3 regions of the Streptomyces sp. NPDC020299 genome follow, and region 1 is predicted to be linked to each of the others. Evidence: riboswitches for the same ligand, from Rfam matches in the RefSeq annotation. Region 1 holds a riboswitch; each other region holds the start of a gene.
What was found. Region 1 has a riboswitch for thiamine pyrophosphate ahead of thiC (phosphomethylpyrimidine synthase ThiC). Riboswitches for the same ligand answer to the same signal wherever they lie in the genome.
Positions count from the first base shown of each region.

Region 2: another riboswitch for thiamine pyrophosphate. It lies ahead of ACH45E_RS32640 (thiamine ABC transporter substrate-binding protein); the one in region 1 lies ahead of thiC (phosphomethylpyrimidine synthase ThiC).
Region 3: another riboswitch for thiamine pyrophosphate. It lies ahead of thiO (glycine oxidase ThiO); the one in region 1 lies ahead of thiC (phosphomethylpyrimidine synthase ThiC).

Region 1 is NZ_JBIRWL010000003.1:192,535-198,253, forward strand. Features, by position in the region: gene ACH45E_RS08740 (hypothetical protein) at 1-843, opposite strand, end outside; gene ACH45E_RS08745 (hypothetical protein) at 1,021-1,149, opposite strand; gene ACH45E_RS08750 (hypothetical protein) at 1,214-1,741, opposite strand; gene thiC (phosphomethylpyrimidine synthase ThiC) at 1,876-3,678, opposite strand; TPP riboswitch at 3,671-3,827, opposite strand; gene ACH45E_RS08760 (YibE/F family protein) at 3,900-5,339, shown strand; gene ACH45E_RS08765 (SsgA family sporulation/cell division regulator) at 5,433-5,719, opposite strand, start outside.
Region 2 is NZ_JBIRWL010000015.1:88,267-93,985, reverse strand. Features, by position in the region: gene ACH45E_RS32655 (LAETG motif-containing sortase-dependent surface protein) at 1-603, shown strand, start outside; partial or broken gene ACH45E_RS32650 (ABC transporter ATP-binding protein) at 689-1,702, opposite strand; gene ACH45E_RS32645 (iron ABC transporter permease) at 1,702-3,303, opposite strand; gene ACH45E_RS32640 (thiamine ABC transporter substrate-binding protein) at 3,342-4,424, opposite strand; TPP riboswitch at 4,493-4,600, opposite strand; gene rlmN (23S rRNA (adenine(2503)-C(2))-methyltransferase RlmN) at 4,624-5,719, opposite strand, start outside.
Region 3 is NZ_JBIRWL010000004.1:238,056-243,774, forward strand. Features, by position in the region: gene ACH45E_RS12440 (FAD-dependent oxidoreductase) at 49-1,278, opposite strand; gene ACH45E_RS12445 (hypothetical protein) at 1,311-1,661, opposite strand; TPP riboswitch at 1,706-1,817, shown strand; gene thiO (glycine oxidase ThiO) at 1,815-2,975, shown strand; gene thiS (sulfur carrier protein ThiS) at 2,972-3,184, shown strand; gene ACH45E_RS12460 (thiazole synthase) at 3,187-3,981, shown strand; gene pknB (Stk1 family PASTA domain-containing Ser/Thr kinase) at 4,184-5,719, shown strand, end outside.

The DNA of each region.
Region 1 (5,719 bases):
ACCGCTCCAGTGGCGCTTGTTCGTGTCCAGTACGAACGCCAGGAGCTCCAACGAGTACTCATGGGGCTCCAGTGACAGTTCCTCCCGCATGCCTCGGCACGCCACGGCATGCAGATCGGGTGCGCTGCGCCCCGAGGAGTCGATGTGGCGGGAAAGCCCCTCGTTGACAGAGGAGTTCCACACACCCGGAGCCATCCGCACCCGCTCGCTGCGCCGGCTCACCACCAGCATGTCGTCGGCCGTCACCACCGCGACGTTGACGGCGAAGCTGCACTGCAGGAAGGCCGGCGCGGTCAGGGGGCGGTCGGGATCCAGGTAACGGGACCGCGGTGTCGTTCCGTCCGGCAGCCGGCGGTCGAGTTGCTGGGCGGCGAGGAACGTGTAGTAGTCGGTCGGACGCAGTCTCAGATGGACCTCGGGCTTCTCCTCCAGCGCGGTCCGGGAGATGTCGAACGACTCGACCGCGTACCGCGGGCCGTTCCACAGCGGGACGCGTCCCTCGGCTCGCAGGCGTTCGCTCTCCCCGGCGATCTCATCCAGCCAGGGCGCCATGTCATCAGGCAGTTTCACCTCCTCGTCGAGCACATGGACGAAGACCGTCTCGGCAGGAACCGGGGTCTCGCCGTCGCCTTCCACGATCAGGGCGGACGTCTGCAGAGGCCCGAGCGAGAACGTCCGCCAGGCGGGCCCCGACTCCTCCTGGCGCCTCAGACCGCGGATCGCACTCGACGAACGCCTCCGCAGCCAATACCAGCCGTCCTGCAAAGGCTGCTGGAACAGCACCGCACACAACATGCCGAGTACGGCACCCACCACTCCATTGGCAACATCGATCCCGCCCATGCCGGAGACAGTAGTGATCTTGCCGGGCGGCGACCGGCGGCTTGCCCTTTCCGTTACGACGAGCGGCCCTCGGCGGACGGTCCCGGGTCAGCCAGGCTGTGCCGGGAGAGACCGGGCGGTCCGTGCTCCCTGCCGGCTTCAGGCCATCCGGCAGCACGGACCACCCGTCGTCCGGGCTCAGTCCGCGATCGGCAGATACACACGGTTCCCGCTCGCCGCGACCTCCTTCGACTTCTGCGCCGTACCCTCCTCGATGTCGGCCTGAGTTTTGCCGTGTTCACGCCTGATGTCGTGTGAGATCTTCATGCTCGACAACACGAGCCAGGAATCGGAAAGCACCGGGGCAACCGCAGGTTGTGCGCGTCCGGCCTCAGAAGGTTGCCCACTCCGAGCTCGGAAGGCGGTGATAGACGTCGTCGATCCATTCAGAGGCGACAAAGACCGGCCGAGTGAGCACGACATCTCCGACCCTCTGCACGCACATCACCAGACCGAGAGTCTGTGAGCCCGGGTCAGCCCCGGGCATGTAGAAGAGTTCGCAGTACGGTTCTCTCACCTCGGCGCGCTCTATGAGCCACTGCTCCATCTCAGAGGGGACACGTCCGACGAGCGCCTTCCCGTCAGCCAGGACCTGGGGCCCGAGGCGGGCGTCCACCGTAATGCCGGCCAAGCGGACGCCATCCGCGTAGTAAGCGGTCAGGCCCACGTCCGTGAAGCCCTCCAGACCCGTCACGGTGTCTCCCCACGGGATGCTCTTGCGGTAGCCCGCTGCACCCCGGCCAAGGGCACTGGCCACTTCTGCGGGGCGCATTCCGAACATCAGCGGGCCGATGCGCTCGAACGGCTCCAGCGTCCATTGCAACCGCTCGTCGTCGCGCTTCACATCCCATATGCCCATGCCCGTGAGCCCACCTCTTCCTGACGATCGAGCGCTGAAGCAGGCAGCTTACGGTGGATCACAACCCGGCCATACGGCCAAGCGCCGCCCCCGGCTTTCAGCTTTTCTGGGGACGGCGCCTCTACTGGCGTCGGTCAATCCGCTATCGGCAGGTACACCCGGTTCCCCGCCTCAGCGAACTCCTTCGACTTCTGGAGCATCCCCTCGGCTACCTCCTCAGCCGACGCCCCCTCAGCCGCCGCACCACCGAACCGCTCTGTGATGCTTTGACTGATCTTCATGCTGCAGAATTTCGGCCCGCACATGGAGCAGAAGTGGGCCGTCTTGGCGGGCTCGGCCGGGAGCGTCTCGTCGTGGAACTCCCGTGCCGTGTCCGGGTCGAGGGCGAGGTTGAACTGGTCCTCCCACCGGAACTCGAAGCGGGCGTCGGACAGTGCGTCGTCCCATTCCTGGGCACCTGGGTGGCCCTTGGCGAGGTCGGCTGCGTGGGCGGCGATCTTGTAGGTGATGACGCCGGTCTTGACGTCGTCACGGTTGGGCAGGCCCAAGTGCTCCTTGGGCGTGACATAGCAGAGCATCGCCGTGCCCCACCAGGCGATCATCGCGGCACCGATGCCGGAGGTGATGTGGTCGTACGCCGGTGCGACGTCCGTGGTCAGCGGGCCGAGCGTATAGAACGGAGCTTCATCGCAGATCTCCTGCTGAAGGTCGATGTTCTCCTTGATCTTGTGCATCGGGACGTGTCCCGGACCCTCGATCATGGTCTGTACGTTGAAACGCTTGGCGATCCCGTTGAGTTCCCCAAGCGTTCGGAGTTCCGCGAACTGCGCCTCGTCGTTGGCGTCCGCGATCGAGCCCGGCCTGAGACCGTCGCCCAGCGAGTACGTGACGTCGTAGGCGGCGAGGATCTCGCAGAGCTCCTCGAAGTTCTCGTACAGGAACGACTCCTTGTGGTGCGCCAGGCACCAGGCCGCCATGATCGAGCCGCCGCGCGAGACGATGCCGGTCTTGCGGTTCGCGGTCAGCGGCACGTACGCCAGACGCACGCCGGCGTGGACGGTCATGTAGTCCACGCCCTGCTCGGCCTGTTCGACGACCGTGTCCTTGTAGATCTCCCAGGTCAGTTCCTCGGCCTTGCCGTCGACCTTCTCCAGTGCCTGGTAGAGCGGCACCGTTCCGATGGGGACGGGGGAGTTGCGCAGCACCCACTCGCGGGTGGTGTGGATGTTGCGGCCGGTGGACAGGTCCATGACCGTGTCGGCGCCCCAGCGGGTCGCCCAGGTCATCTTCTCGACCTCCTCCTCGATGGAGGAGGTCACCGCCGAGTTGCCGATGTTGGCGTTGACCTTCACCAGGAACCGCTTGCCGATGATCATCGGCTCGATCTCCGGGTGGTTGACGTTGGCGGGCAGCACTGCCCGGCCCGCCGCGATCTCCTCACGGACGACCTCGGGAGAAACGTTCTCCCTCAGCGCCACGAACTCCATCTCGGGTGTGATTTCGCCACGGCGTGCGTAGGCGAGCTGGGTGACCGCCTGGCCGTCCCGGCCCCTGCGCGGCTGGCGGGGCCGTCCGGGGAAGACCGCGTCGAGGTTGCGCAGGCCGCCCCGGGGCGAGGTGTGCTTGATCCCGTCGTCCTCAGGGCGGACGGGACGGCCCGCGTACTCCTCGGTGTCTCCGCGGGCGATGATCCAGTTGTCCCGCAGCGGCGACAGGCCCCTGCGGACGTCGGTCTCGACAAGTGGATCGGTGTACGGGCCGGAGGTGTCGTACAGCGTGACCGACCGGCCGGTGGTGAGGTGCACCTGACGGACCGGCACGCGCAGGTCGGGGCGCGAACCCTCGACATACCCCTTGTGCCAGCCGATGGACTTCCCGGCCTCCCCGTCGCTGGAGAGCTGCGTGGAGGCAGGCGTGCGTGCGTCCTTGTTGGTCATGAGACCTACTCCCTACGCCGGCATTACCCGGTAACAGGTTCGGCGGTCGACGCAGCGGTTTCCGTCTGTCGGTGTTCCACGTGAAACATCGCGAAGACGGAGGTCAGCGCCCTCTCAGCCCGGTGCTCCGAGCTCCCGCGTGTGCAAAGGTGCCTCCACGCTAGCGTCATTTGTGGCGCGGTGAACAGTCCGCCTCTGCCCGTTCTTGCAATGATCGGGCGGTGACCACGACGCAACAGCCTCCGTACCCGCCCCCCGAGCCGCCACACGGGCACGGCCCTGGCGACGGCTCAGAATCCGGCCACGCCGCCGGTGAGGGGCGCGGGGACGGCGGAGAACACGGACAGGGCGGGGGACACGGGCACTCCCACAGTCACAGCCACGGCCCCGCGGCCCCGGTCTCCAAGCATCTGCGCAAGGTCATCGCGGCCATTCTGATCCCGTTCACCGCGGCGGTAGTGGTCGGGCTCGTGGTTCTGTGGCCCGGCGGCGCCCCTCCGCACAAGCGAACGGGCGTCGGCTTCGACCGGCAGACGCAGCAGGCCACAGTCACCAAGGTCGTGGAGGTCAGCTGCAAGTCGGTGTACGCCTCCGGGGGCACCTCGACCGGCGACACCTCCACCGCCGGGGTCAGCTCCGCGCAGCAGGAGGCGAGTGGCACCTGCAAGAAGGCGACGATCCGGGTCGACACCGGCAAGGACAAGGGCCGTACGTTCACGGAGATCGTGCAGCCGGACCAGCCACGACAGCTGCACCAGGGCGAGAAGGTCGTGGCCGCCTACGAGCCCTCGGCGCCGAAGGACCTGCAGTACTCGGTGACCGACGTCAACCGGCGCTTCCCGACGGCACTGCTGGCCGGGATCTTCGCACTCGCCGTCGTGGTCGTCGGGCGGATGCGTGGCGTCATGGCGCTGGTCGCGCTGGCCATCAGTTTCCTGATCCTCAACTTCTTCATCCTGCCCGCGATCCTGCAGGGGTCGAACCCGCTGATCGTGGCGGTGGTCGGCGCCAGTGCCATCATGCTGATCGCGCTCTACATGTGCCACGGCCTGTCGGCCCGTACATCGGTGGCCGTCCTCGGCACGCTGATCTCGCTGTCCCTGATCGGTGTCCTCGGCAAGCTGTTCATCGGCTGGGCCGCCCTCACCGGCAACACGGACGACAGCACCGGTCTGATCCACGGCCTGTATCCGTCGATCGACATGAGCGGTCTGCTGCTCGCCGGTGTCATCATCGGCTCGCTCGGTGTCCTGGACGATGTGACGGTGACACAGACCTCGGCCGTGTGGGAACTGCACGAAGCCAATCCGTCGATGGGCTGGCGGGGGCTGTACCGCGCGGCCATCCGTATCGGCCGTGACCACATCGCATCCGTCGTCAACACGCTCGTGCTGGCCTACGCGGGTGCCGCGCTGCCGCTGCTCCTGCTGTTCTCCATCGCGCAGAGCAGCGTGGGCACGGTCGCCAACAGCGAGCTGGTGGCGGAGGAGATCGTTCGCACGCTGGTGGGTTCGATCGGTCTGGTGGCCTCCGTACCGGTCACCACCGTCCTAGCGGCTCTGGTGGTGGCGGCCGACCGTCCGGGAGCGGCGCCGGCCGCGGCCGGCGTGAGTTCGCCGGCTCCGGCACGCGGTGGACGGGGTCGGCGCCGGAAGCGGTGAGGCTGCGGCAGGAGTTGACGGAAGCAGGCGGAGAAGCGTTACTGCAAGCTCCCCGGTGCCGAGGCGGAGCTCCCCGGGCCCTGCCGTGACGCTTCAGCCGGCGCTCTGCTCCTCGGCCAGGATGCGGTCCAGAGCCTCGTCGAGGTGGGTGTCGAAGTCGGCCAGCGCCCCCTCCTGCCCCAGCGGCACCAGCTTGTCCGTACGGTCGAGGAAGGCCACCAGCGGGGGCGTCGAGGAGCGGAACAGGGCCTGGTCCGCCCCCACCTGAAGCCTGATCAGCACCTCACCCAGCGCCTCGGGGCCTGCGGGCGAGATGCGCACATCGCCGTCGCCGCACGGCCGGCCCACCCCGTCAACCAGCAGCTCGCGCCCGAAGGCCC
Region 2 (5,719 bases), on a different contig from region 1:
GCCACGTGCGACGGCGGCAAGGGCGTCATCGTCGTCACCGACAAGGACGCCGCAGGCACCCCGGCCATCATCACCGTGTTCCTGGAGAACAACGGTGCCGATGTGAAGCAGATAGGCAAGCCGCAGAACATCAAGGGGTCCAGCGCGGGCACCACGGTCACCTTCGCGGAGGACTGGAAGCCCAACGCGACGTACCGCGTCCACGTCAAGGCCGGCAAGAAGGTCGACGCGGACATCTCGCCCAACCTGACCACTCCCTCCACGGCCTGCCAGACCGAGGAGTCCGAGACCCCCTCGGCGCCCGCCACGGAGACCTCGAAGCCGTCGCAGTCCGCCTCGGCCTCCGCCTCGGCCTCGGCCCCCGCCGAGTCCGCGACCCCGTCCGCGTCCGCTTCGGCGTCGGCGTCGGAGGGCACCAGCACCGCCCCCGCGGGCACCTCGAACAACGAGCCGTCCCCGGCGGCCGGTGACTCGAACCTCGCCGAGACCGGTGCGAACTCCAACACCGGTCTGATCGCCGGCATCGCGGCCGCCCTGGTCGCCGTCGGCGGTGGCGCGGTGTTCTACGGCATGCGCCGTCGCGGGGCGGGCAGCGGTCGCTGACGCCTCACTCCTTGTGCACCACCGTGGCCCGTCCCCCCGACCGGGGGGCGGGCCACTGCCGTTCCCCGGAGGGCGGCTGCTCCTCGAGTACGACGATCTCGGCCGCGTCGAAATCCACGCCGACCTCCCCGCCGACCTCCGGCGCCTCCCTGAGCGCGCACGCCGCCTCCAGCCGCGGGGCGTCCTCGGGCTGGAGGAGGACCGCGACATGCGTGCCCTTGAACGTGCGGGCGGTCACCGTGCAGCGCAGCCCCTCACCGGCCGGGACGAGCCGGACACCGGCGGGCCGGACGAGCACCGTACGGGCGCCCTGGGGCGCTCCCGCGGGCACCGGCAGCTTGCCCCACGGCGTGTCCGCGGCCTCTCCGGCGACCGTCGCCCCGGCCACGTTGTCGAAGCCGAGGAAGCGGGCCACGAACTCGCCGGCCGGCCGCTGCCACACCTCCAGCGGGGTCCCGGACTGGGCGATCCGCCCGTCCCGCATCACCACCACCCGGTCGGCCAGCGCGAACGCCTCGCCCTGGTCGTGCGTCACGGCGAGCACGGTGGTCCCCAACCGGCCGAACAGCTCCCGCAGTTCCACCACCAGCCGCTCCCGCAGCGACCGGTCGAGCTGCCCGAGCGGCTCGTCCAGCATCAGCAGCCGGGGCCGGGGCGCGAGCGCCCGGGCCAGCGCCACCCGCTGCTGCTCACCGCCCGACAGCCCGGCGACCGCCCGGCGCGCGGCGCCCGGCAGGCCCACCAGGTCCAGCAACTCCCCCACCCGGGCCTCCTGCTGAGCCTTCGCCGCCCCCTGCATCCGCAGCCCGAAAGCCACGTTGCCGCCCACGTCCCGCTGCGGGAAGAGCTGGTGGTCCTGGAACATCAGCCCCACCCCGCGCCGGTGCGCGGGCACGCCCTTCTGATCGCGTCCGTCGAGCACCACCCGCCCGGAGTCCAGCGGTTGCAGCCCGGCCACCGCCCTCAGCAGCGTCGACTTGCCGCTGCCGCTCGGCCCGAGCACGCACACGATCTCGTGTTCGGCGACCGACAGGTCCACGGCGTCGAGCACCGCCCGCCCGCCGAAGCGCACGGTCGCGGCCGCAAGGCTCAGCAGCATCAGAACTCCCCCGTCCGGTCGGTGCGCAGCCGCTCCAGGACGAGCAGGGCCACCGCGCACACCACCATCAGAATCGTGGAAAGGGCCATCGCCTGCCCGTAGTTGAGATCGCCGGGCCGGCCGAGGAGGCGCGCCACCGCGACCGGCAGCGTCGGGTTGTCCGGCCGCGCGATGAACACGGTCGCCCCGAACTCCCCCAGCGACACCGCGAAGGCGAACCCGGCCGCGATCAGCAGCGCCCGCCGCACCATCGGCAGGTCGACCTCCCGCCACACCCGCCAGGGCGAGGCCCCGAGCACGGCCGCCGCCTCCCTCAGCCGCCCGTCCACGGCCCGCAGCACGGGCAGCATGGTCCGTACGACGAACGGCACGCCGACCAGCGCCTGCGCGAGCGGCACCAGGATCCAGGACTGCCGGAGGTCCAGCGGCGGCTTGTCGAGCGCGATCAGGAACCCGAAGCCGACGGTCACCGCGGACACGCCGAGCGGCAGCATCAGCAGCGCGTCGAAGCCGCGCACGATCCGGCCCGCGTCCCGGCGGGCGAGCGCGGCGGCGGCCAGACCGCCGACCAGCACCGCGATGCCGGTGGCGGCGACGGCGTACTGCAGGGAGTTGGAGATCGCGTTGATCGGCGCCACCAGGAACATGCCGCCGTCCTCGCTGGTCAGCGCCCGGTAGTAACCGAAGCCGGGCGCGTCCAGCGAGCGCCGCACCAGCACGGCGAGGGGCAGCACCAGCAGTACGGCGACAGTGGCGAGGACGCCGGCCAGCAGCGCCCACTGCCCCGCGCCGCGCGGCCGGCGGGCGGTCACGGAGGCGTCCACCAGCCGCAGCGCGGCCTCCCGGCGCCGTACCGTCCAGGCGTGCACGGCGAGGATCGCGCCGACCGCGGCGAACTGCACGATCGTCAGGACCGCGGCCGTGGAGAGGTCGAAGATCTCGGAGGTCTGCCGGTAGATCTCCACTTCGAGCGTGGAGAACGTGGGCCCGCCGAGGATCTGCACGACGCCGAAGGAGGTGAAGGTGAACAGGAAGACCATCAGCGCGGCGGCGGCCACGGCGGGCGCGAGCGCGGGGAGCGTGACCCTGCGCCAGGCGGTCAGCGGCGAGACGCCGAGCATCCGCGCGGCCTCCTCCTGACGCGGGTCGAGCTGCGCCCACAGCCCGCCGACCGTCCGTACGACGACCGCGTAGTTGAAGAAGACATGGGCGAGCAGGATCGCCCACACCGTGGTGTCCAGCCGTACGCCCCACAGCTCGTCGAGCAGCCCGCCGCGCCCGACCAGCGCGAGGAAGGCGGTGCCGACCACGACGGTCGGCAGCACGAACGGAACCGTGACGACGGCCCGCAGCACCTGCTTGCCGGGAAAGTCCAGGCGGGCGAAGGCGTAGGCGGCGGGCAGCGCGATCAGCAGGGTGAGCGCGGTGGAGGCCAGGGCCTGCCAGGTGGTGAACCACAGCACGTGCCGGATGTCCGGCTGGGTGACGACGTCCGCCATTCGCCCGAACTGCCAGACGCCGTCCACCTTCAGCCCGCGGGCCACGATCGCGGCCACGGGCCAGGCGAAGAACACCGCGAAGAACGCGACGGGCAGGGCCATGAGGCCGAGCCGCGCCGCGGTTCCCCGCCTGAGCGCGGCTACTTCAGTACGAGCGACGTCCATGACTTGACCCACTGGTCGCGGTTGGCGGCGATCTTGCCGGGGGCCATGGTCTCCGGGTCCTTGGCGGCCGGACCGTACTCGGTGAACTCCGCGGGCACCTTCGCGCCCTGGACCACCGGGTAGACGAACATGTTGAGTGGCATGTCCTCCTGGAACTCCTTCGAGACCAGGAAGTCGATGAACGCCTTGCCGCCCTTGGCGTTGCCCGCGTTGCTCAGCAGCCCCGCGAACTCGATCTGCCGGAAGCAGGTGCCGGTCGCCACACCGGTCGGAGCGGTGCTGGGCCGCTTCTTGGCGTAGATCACCTCGGCGGGCGGGGAGGAGGCGTACGACACGACGAGCGGCCGGTCGCCGCCGGCCTTCCTGCCCCCGGACGATCCGGAGAACTCCTGGTCGTAGGCCTGCTCCCAGCCGTCGACGACCTTGACGCCATTGGCCTTCAGCTTCTTCCAGTAGTCCTGCCAACCGCCGTCCCCGTACTTCGCGGCGCTGCCGAGCAGGAAGCCGAGACCGGGCGAGGAGGTGGCGGCGTTCTCGGTGACGAGGAGGTTCTTGTACTCGGGCTTGGCGAGGTCGGCGAAGGACTGCGGCGGGGTCAGCTTGTGCTTGCTGAAGTAGGCCTTGTCGTAGTTGACGCAGATGTCGCCGTAGTCGATGGGCGTGACCCGGTGCCTGCCCTTGTCGAGCTGGTAGGCGGCGCCGACGGTGCCCAGGCCCTTCGCCTCGTACGGCTGGAACAGGCCGTTGTCCAGGGCCCGGGACAGCAGGGTGTTGTCGACACCGAAGAAGACGTCGCCCTGCGGGTTGTCCTTGGTCAGGATGGCCTTGTTGACGGCCTGGCCGGCGTCGCCGTCCTTCAGGACCCTGAGCTTGTACCCGGACTGCTTCTCGAAGTCCTTCTGCACGCTCTTCGACACGGCCCACGAGTCGTGGCTGACGAGGGTGACGGTCTTGGAGTCCGCCGATCCCTTGGCGCCGGACGACCCGCACCCTGCCAGAGCGGGCAGCGCGAGCAGACCGAGCCCGGCGGCAGCGGCCACGAACGTCTTGTTGTGCACTGGATTCCTCCTGGGGTTCCAGGAAGAACGCGGCCCCGCCCGGGACACACCCGGGCGGGGCACAACAGCTTGAGTGATGACCGAACTTCCTACCCAGAATGACCTGGGCGAGGTTCAGAGGGTCTGCGGCCCGATCGCCGCACTCTCAGCGCTGTGGCGCTCCCCTGTCGGAATATGAAGATGTGTTGATGCGGCCAGATTACCGCTCGGTGGCGGCGAGCTGACCACAGGCTCCGTCGATCTCCTGCCCACGGGTGTCCCGGATGGTGACGGGCACACCATGGGCGGCGATGGCCTCCACGAACGCCTTCTCGTCCTCCGGCCGCGAGGCGGTCCACTTGGACCCCGGCGTCGGGTTCAGCGGAATCAGATTGACGTGCACGGGCTTGCCCTTGAGCAGCCGCCCGAGCCGGTCACCGCGCCAGGCCTGGTCGTTGATGTCGCGGATCAGCGCGTACTCGATGGACAGCCGGCGCCCGGACTTCTCGACGTAGTCGAACCCGGCGTCGAGCACCTCGCGCACCTTCCAGCGCGTGTTCACGGGTACGAGGGTGTCGCGCAGCTCGTCGTCGGGCGCGTGCAGCGAGATCGCGAGGCGGCACTTGAAACCCTCGTCGGCGAACCGGTGGATCGCCGGGACGAGCCCGACGGTGGAGACGGTGATGCCGCGCTGCGACAGCCCGAGCCCGTCCGGCTCGGGATCGGTGAGCGCCCGGATGGCACCCACCACGCGCTTGTAGTTGGCGAGCGGCTCGCCCATCCCCATGAAGACGATGTTGGACAGCCGCGCCGGTCCGCCGGGCACCTCTCCGTCCCTGAGCGCCCGCATCCCGTCCACGATCTGATGGACGATCTCGGCGGTGGACAGATTCCGGTCGAGCCCCGCCTGTCCGGTCGCGCAGAACGGGCAGTTCATCCCGCAGCCCGCCTGCGAGCTGATGCACATGGTGACCCGGTCCGGGTACCGCATCAGCACCGACTCGACGAGCGTCCCGTCGAACAGCCGCCACAGCGTCTTGCGGGTGGTCCCCTGGTCGGTCGACAGATGCCGCACCACCGTCATCAGCTCCGGCAGCAGCGCCTCCCGCAGCTTGGCGCGCGAACCGGCGGGGATGTCGGTCCACTGCTCCGGGTCGTGCGCGTACCGCGCGAAGTAGTGCTGCGAGAGCTGCTTGGCACGAAACGGCTTCTCCCCGACCTCGGCCACCGCCTCCTTGCGCTCGGCAGGCGTGAGATCAGCGAGATGCCGCGGCGGCTTCTGGGCTCCGCGGGGGGCGACGAAAGTGAGTTCTCCG
Region 3 (5,719 bases), on a different contig from region 1:
CTCGGAAGCCAGGCCGGTCCACCTGGGGCGACTTCCCTGGTCCCGGGCCTATGCCGTGGCGTTCTTCAGCGGCCTCGCCGGGTCGGCCAGCAGCTCGGGCCGCATCGGTGTGCCCGCCTCGATCAGCCGTCGCCCCTGTGCCAGGTCCCTCGGGCGTCCCACGGCGAGCAGGGCCACCAGCCGGTCCTCCTTCAGCCAGCAGACCGTCCAGGCGGGACCGGCCGGGTCGCCGCGCCAGAGGGTGCGGTCGGCCGCGCCGTGGTGACCGGCGTACTGGACGAAGCGGCCGAACTGCTCGGACCAGAAGTACGGCACGGGGTCGTAGGCCGCGGGGGTCTCGCCGATGATGTTGGCGGCGACCGTGCGCGGGCCCTGGAGGGCGTTGTCCCAGTGGTGGACGAGCAGCCGCTCCCCGTACCGCCGGGAGGGGAAGGAGGCGCAGTCGCCGACCGCGTACACGTCCGGGGCGCAGGTCCGCAGGTGCTCGTCGGCCACCACCTCGCCGTGCGCGCCGAGTTCGATGCCGGAGCCGGCCAGCCACGCCGTGGCGGGGCGGGCGCCGATGCCGACGACGACGGCGCCCGCGGCCACCCGCGAGCCGTCGTCGAGCACCACCGCGCCCGGCTCGACGCGCTCCACGCGCGCGTGGGTGCGCAACACGGCGCCGCTGTCGGCGTACCAGGGCACCATCGGCGCGGCCACCTCGGCCGGGAGCGCGCCGGCGAGGGGGCGGTCCGCCGCCTCCACGACCGTCACCGCACAGCCCGCCTCGCGGGCCGCCGTGGCGAACTCGGCGCCGATCCAGCCCGCGCCGACGACCACGATGTCGTGCTGCCGGGCCAGTACCGGCCGCAGCCGTTCGGCGTCGTCGAGGGTGCGGAGCAGGTGCACGCCGGGGACGCCCTCCGTGCCGGGCAGCCGCACCGGTTCGGCGCCGGCGGCCAGGACCAGGACGTCGTACGGCACGGGCCCGGCCTCGGTGTCGACCTCGTGGTCGTCCGGGCGCACGCCCAGCGCCTCGCGGCCGAGCAGGAGTTCGATGCCGAGCGCCTCGAAGTCGACGTCGAAGGCGGAGCCCTCGGCCTTGCCGAGCAGCACGGCCTTGGACAACGGGGGCCGGTCGTACGGTTGGTGGGGTTCGGCGCCGATCAGTGTCACGGTGTCCCGGAAGCCTTGTTCGCGCAGGGCGACGGCGGTCTGCACCCCGGCCATGCCCGCGCCGACGACGACCACGCGCCGCGCCTGTGACGTGCCCTGTTCCCGCGTCTGCTCGCTCACTCGATCACCATAGTCAACTGACTCTTCGTCAGTCAGGGGGCGTGCTCAGTGATCTGTTCCACAACGCTCGTACCCGCTCCGGACTGCGATTCCCACTCCCAGGTCTCCTTCAGCCGCACCCGGCCGTCGGGCAGCTCGACGACGGTGGACGCGCAGTGCCCCGAGGAGGTCGTCCCGTCCCGCTTCAGCTGCACGTACCGGAAGTCCAGCCGGTCTCCCTCCCGGGTGCCCACCAGACACCCGCGTACGACATCGCCGCCCGCGTACTCGGCCCAGATCTCGCCGTCCTTCTCGTGGTACGCGAACCGGGTGCGCGTACCCACCTGCCCCGGCGCCTGGTCCGCGACGGGGGCGAGGATCAGACCGTCGAGCGAGCGGGCCATCGGCGGAGGCCTCCTTACACGTCACGTGCTACGGGGGGTACGGTACAAGCACTCGCGGGAGCCCGGACGCACCGGGCTGAGAGGGAGGCTGGCGGCCTCCGACCGTACGAACCTGATCCGGGTCATGCCGGCGAAGGGAGGGGCTGGACGCCCATGTCGTCACGTACGTCCGACGTCCTCGTCATCGGGGGCGGAATCATCGGCCTGGTCACCGCCTGGCGGGCCGCGCAGCGCGGCCTGGCCACGGCCGTGGTGGACCCGGCGCCGGGCGGCGGGGCCGCCCAGGTGGCGGCCGGGATGCTGGCCGCCGTCACGGAACTGCACCACGGCGAGCAGACGCTGCTCGGCCTGAACCTGGCGTCGGCCCGCCGCTATCCGGACTTCGCGGCCGAGCTGACCGAGCTCACCGGCCTGGACCTCGGCTACCGCAGATGCGGCACGCTCGCCGTCGCGCTGGACGCCGACGACCGCGCCCACCTGCGCGAACTGCACGCCCTTCAGCACCGCTCCGGCCTGGAGTCGGAGTGGCTGTCGGGGCGGGAGTGCCGGCGCCTCGAGCCGCTGCTCGCGCCGGGCGTGCGCGGGGGTCTGCGGGTGGACGGCGACCACCAGATCGACCCGCGCCGCCTGGCGGCCGCGCTGCTCGCCGCGTGCGAGCGGGCCGGTGTGGTCTTCCACCGGGTGTGGGCCGAGCGCTTCGACGTCGTACGGGACCGGGCGGCCGGCGTCACCGCCTCGGACGGCGGTGAGCTGCGCGCGGGCCAGGTGGTGCTGGCGGGCGGGAGCCTGAGCGGGCGGCTCGCGGGCCTGCCCGAGGACCTGCTGCCGCCGGTGCGGCCGGTGAAGGGGCAGGTAGTGCGGCTGACCGTGCCGGAGCGGTACGCGCCGTTCCTCAACCGGACCGTACGGGCCGTGGTGCGCGGCAGTCACGTCTATCTGGTGCCCCGGGAGAACGGCGAGCTGGTCGTCGGGGCCACCAGCGAGGAACTGGGCTGGGACACGACGGTGACCGCGGGCGGGGTGTACCAGCTGCTGCGCGACGCGCACGAGCTGGTGCCCGGCATCACCGAGCTGCCGCTCACCGAGACCCGGGCCGGACTGCGCCCCGGCTCCCCCGACAACGCGCCGCTGCTCGGCCCGACCGGTCTGGACGGGCTGCTGCTGGCCACCGGGCACTACCGCAACGGTGTGCTGCTCACGCCGGTCACCGGGGACGCCCTGGCGCACGCCCTGACCACCGGCGAACTGCCCGAGGAAGCCCGGCCGTTCACCCTCAAGCGCTTCAGCGAGGCCCGCACGGAGCTGCCCGTATGAACAACCCGCTCACCATTTCCGTCAACGGAGAGCGCCGGGAGGTCGCCCCGGGCACCGCTCTCGACACCCTCGTGAAGTCCCTCACCGCGGCGCCGCGCGGTGTGGCCGCCGCGCTCAACGAAACCGTCGTCCCGCGCGCGCAGTGGCCGTCCACGGCCCTGGCCGAGGGGGACCGCGTCGAAGTCCTCACCGCCGTCCAGGGAGGCTGACCATGGCCGACGACCCCTTCGTCCTCGGCGGTACGTCCTTCACGTCCCGCCTGATCATGGGTACGGGCGGTGCGCCCAGCCTCGACGTGCTGGACCGGGCGCTGGTCGCCTCCGGCACGGAGCTGACGACCGTGGCGATGCGTCGGGTGGACCCCGGCGTGCACGGCTCGGTGCTGTCCGTGCTGGAACGGCTCGGCATCCGGGTGCTGCCGAACACCGCGGGATGCTTCACCGCCGGGGAGGCCGTGCTCACCGCCCGGCTGGCACGCGAGGCACTGGGGACCGACCTGGTGAAGCTTGAGGTCATCGCGGACGAGCGCACGCTGCTGCCGGATCCGATCGAGACACTGGAGGCGGCGGAGACGCTGGTCGACGACGGGTTCACGGTGCTGCCGTACACCAATGACGATCCCGTGCTGGCGCGGAAGCTGGAGGACGCCGGGTGTGCGGCGATCATGCCGCTGGGGTCGCCGATCGGGTCCGGGCTGGGCATCCGCAATCCGCACAACTTCCAGCTGATCGTCGAGCACGCGCGCGTGCCGGTGATCCTGGACGCGGGGGCCGGTACGGCGTCGGACGTGGCGCTGGCGATGGAGCTGGGGTGTGCGGGGGTGATGCTGGCCTCGGCGGTCACGCGGGCGCAGGAGCCGGTTCTGATGGCGGAGGCGATGCGGCGCGCGGTGGAGGCGGGGCGGCTGGCGCGGCGGGCGGGGCGGATTCCCCGGCGGCACTTCGCCTCGGCGTCCTCTCCTGCGGAGGGCTTGGCTGTGCTTGATCCTGAGCGGCCCGCTTTCTAGTGCGGCCTTGCTGTAGTCCCGTTCTTGTCTCCCACCCACGCACCACCCGTTTCCAGTTGGTTGACAGGTGGACGTTTCCTGTGGGGGTCAGGCGCCGTTGGCGGCCTTCCGGTCGTGGGAAGCGTCACAGGTCGGCTGCAGTCGGGGTGCTGTTCTGGCCGAAACCGTGGGGGTGTCGGTCCTGGCTCGTAGACTCACCTGCGTGGATATGACCCTTCAGGACCCTCTCGTCGGGCAGGTGCTCGACGGCCGTTACCGCGTGGACGCGCGGATCGCGGTCGGCGGGATGGCCACGGTCTACCGGGCGCTGGACACCCGGCTCGACCGGGTCCTCGCGCTCAAGGTGATGCACCCGACGCTCGCGGCCGACGGATCGTTCGTGGAGCGGTTCATCCGGGAGGCGAAGTCGGTGGCCCGGCTCGCCCACCCCAATGTCGTACAGGTGTTCGACCAGGGGGCCGACGGGTCGTACGTGTATCTGGCCATGGAGTACATCGCCGGGTGCACCCTGCGGGACGTGCTGCGGGAGCGGGGCGCGCTGCAGCCGCGGGCCGCGCTGGACATCCTGGAGCCGGTGCTGGCCGCGCTGGGTGCCGCGCACCGGGCCGGGTTCGTGCACCGGGACATGAAGCCGGAGAACGTCCTGATAGGGGACGACGGGCGGGTCAAGGTGGCCGACTTCGGGCTCGTGCGGTCCGTGGACACGGTGACCAGCACGACCGGCGCCGTGCTCGGGACGGTGTCGTACCTGGCGCCCGAGCAGGTCGAGCACGGGACGGCGGATCCGCGTGTCGACGTGTACGCGTGCGGTGTCGTGCTCTACGAGATGCTGACCGGCGGCAAGCCGCACGCCGGGGACACCCCGGCCCAGATCCTCTACAAGCACATCCACGAGGACGTGCCGCCGCCCTCGGCCGCCGTGCCGGGACTGGCGTACGAACTGGACGAGCTGGTCGCCGCCGCCACCGCCCGCTCCCCCGAGCTCAGGCCGCAGGACGCCGTGGCCCTTCTCTCCCAGGTGCGGGAGGCCCGCGCGCAGGTCGGTGAGGAGCGGCTGGACGTGGTGCCGCCGCAGGCGATCTCCGGCCCGCACGACAACGCCGAGGACCGGACGAGTGTGATCCCGCGCGCGTTGACGTCCCCCACGCTCGGCTCCGCTCGCGCGGGGGGACCCCCATCTCGCCCGCTGCCGGTCAACGAGGCGGACGAGCCGGGGGCGGTCCTGAACCGGACCAGCCTGCTCCAGGCCCCGCCGGCCGAACCGCCCGGGCGCCGGCCGGGGCGGCCGAGGCGCGGGCTCGTCACGGTCGTCGCGGCCGTGCTGCTGGTCTTCGGGGTCGGTGCGGGGATCTGGTACATCAACTCCGGCCAGTTCACGCGGGTCCCCCCGCTGGTGACGAAGACCGAGGCGCAGGCCGAGGCGCGGCTGGAGAAGGCCGGGCTCAAGGTCAAGCAGGTCAAGCACGCCTACAACGACACCGTGGCGAAGGGCACGGTGATCAGCAGCGACCCGGCGACCGGCGCCCGCATCCGCAGCAACGACTCGGTGACGCTGACGATCTCCGACGGCCCGAAGACCGTGAAGGTGCCGGACCTGTCGGGCCGGAAGCTGGCCGAGGCACGGGAGCGGCTGAAGGCGGTGGGACTGGCGCCGGGCATGGTCACCCGGGAGTTCAGCGAGGACGTGCCGAACGGTTCCGTGATCCGCACGGCCCCCGACGCCGGCACCGTGCGGCAC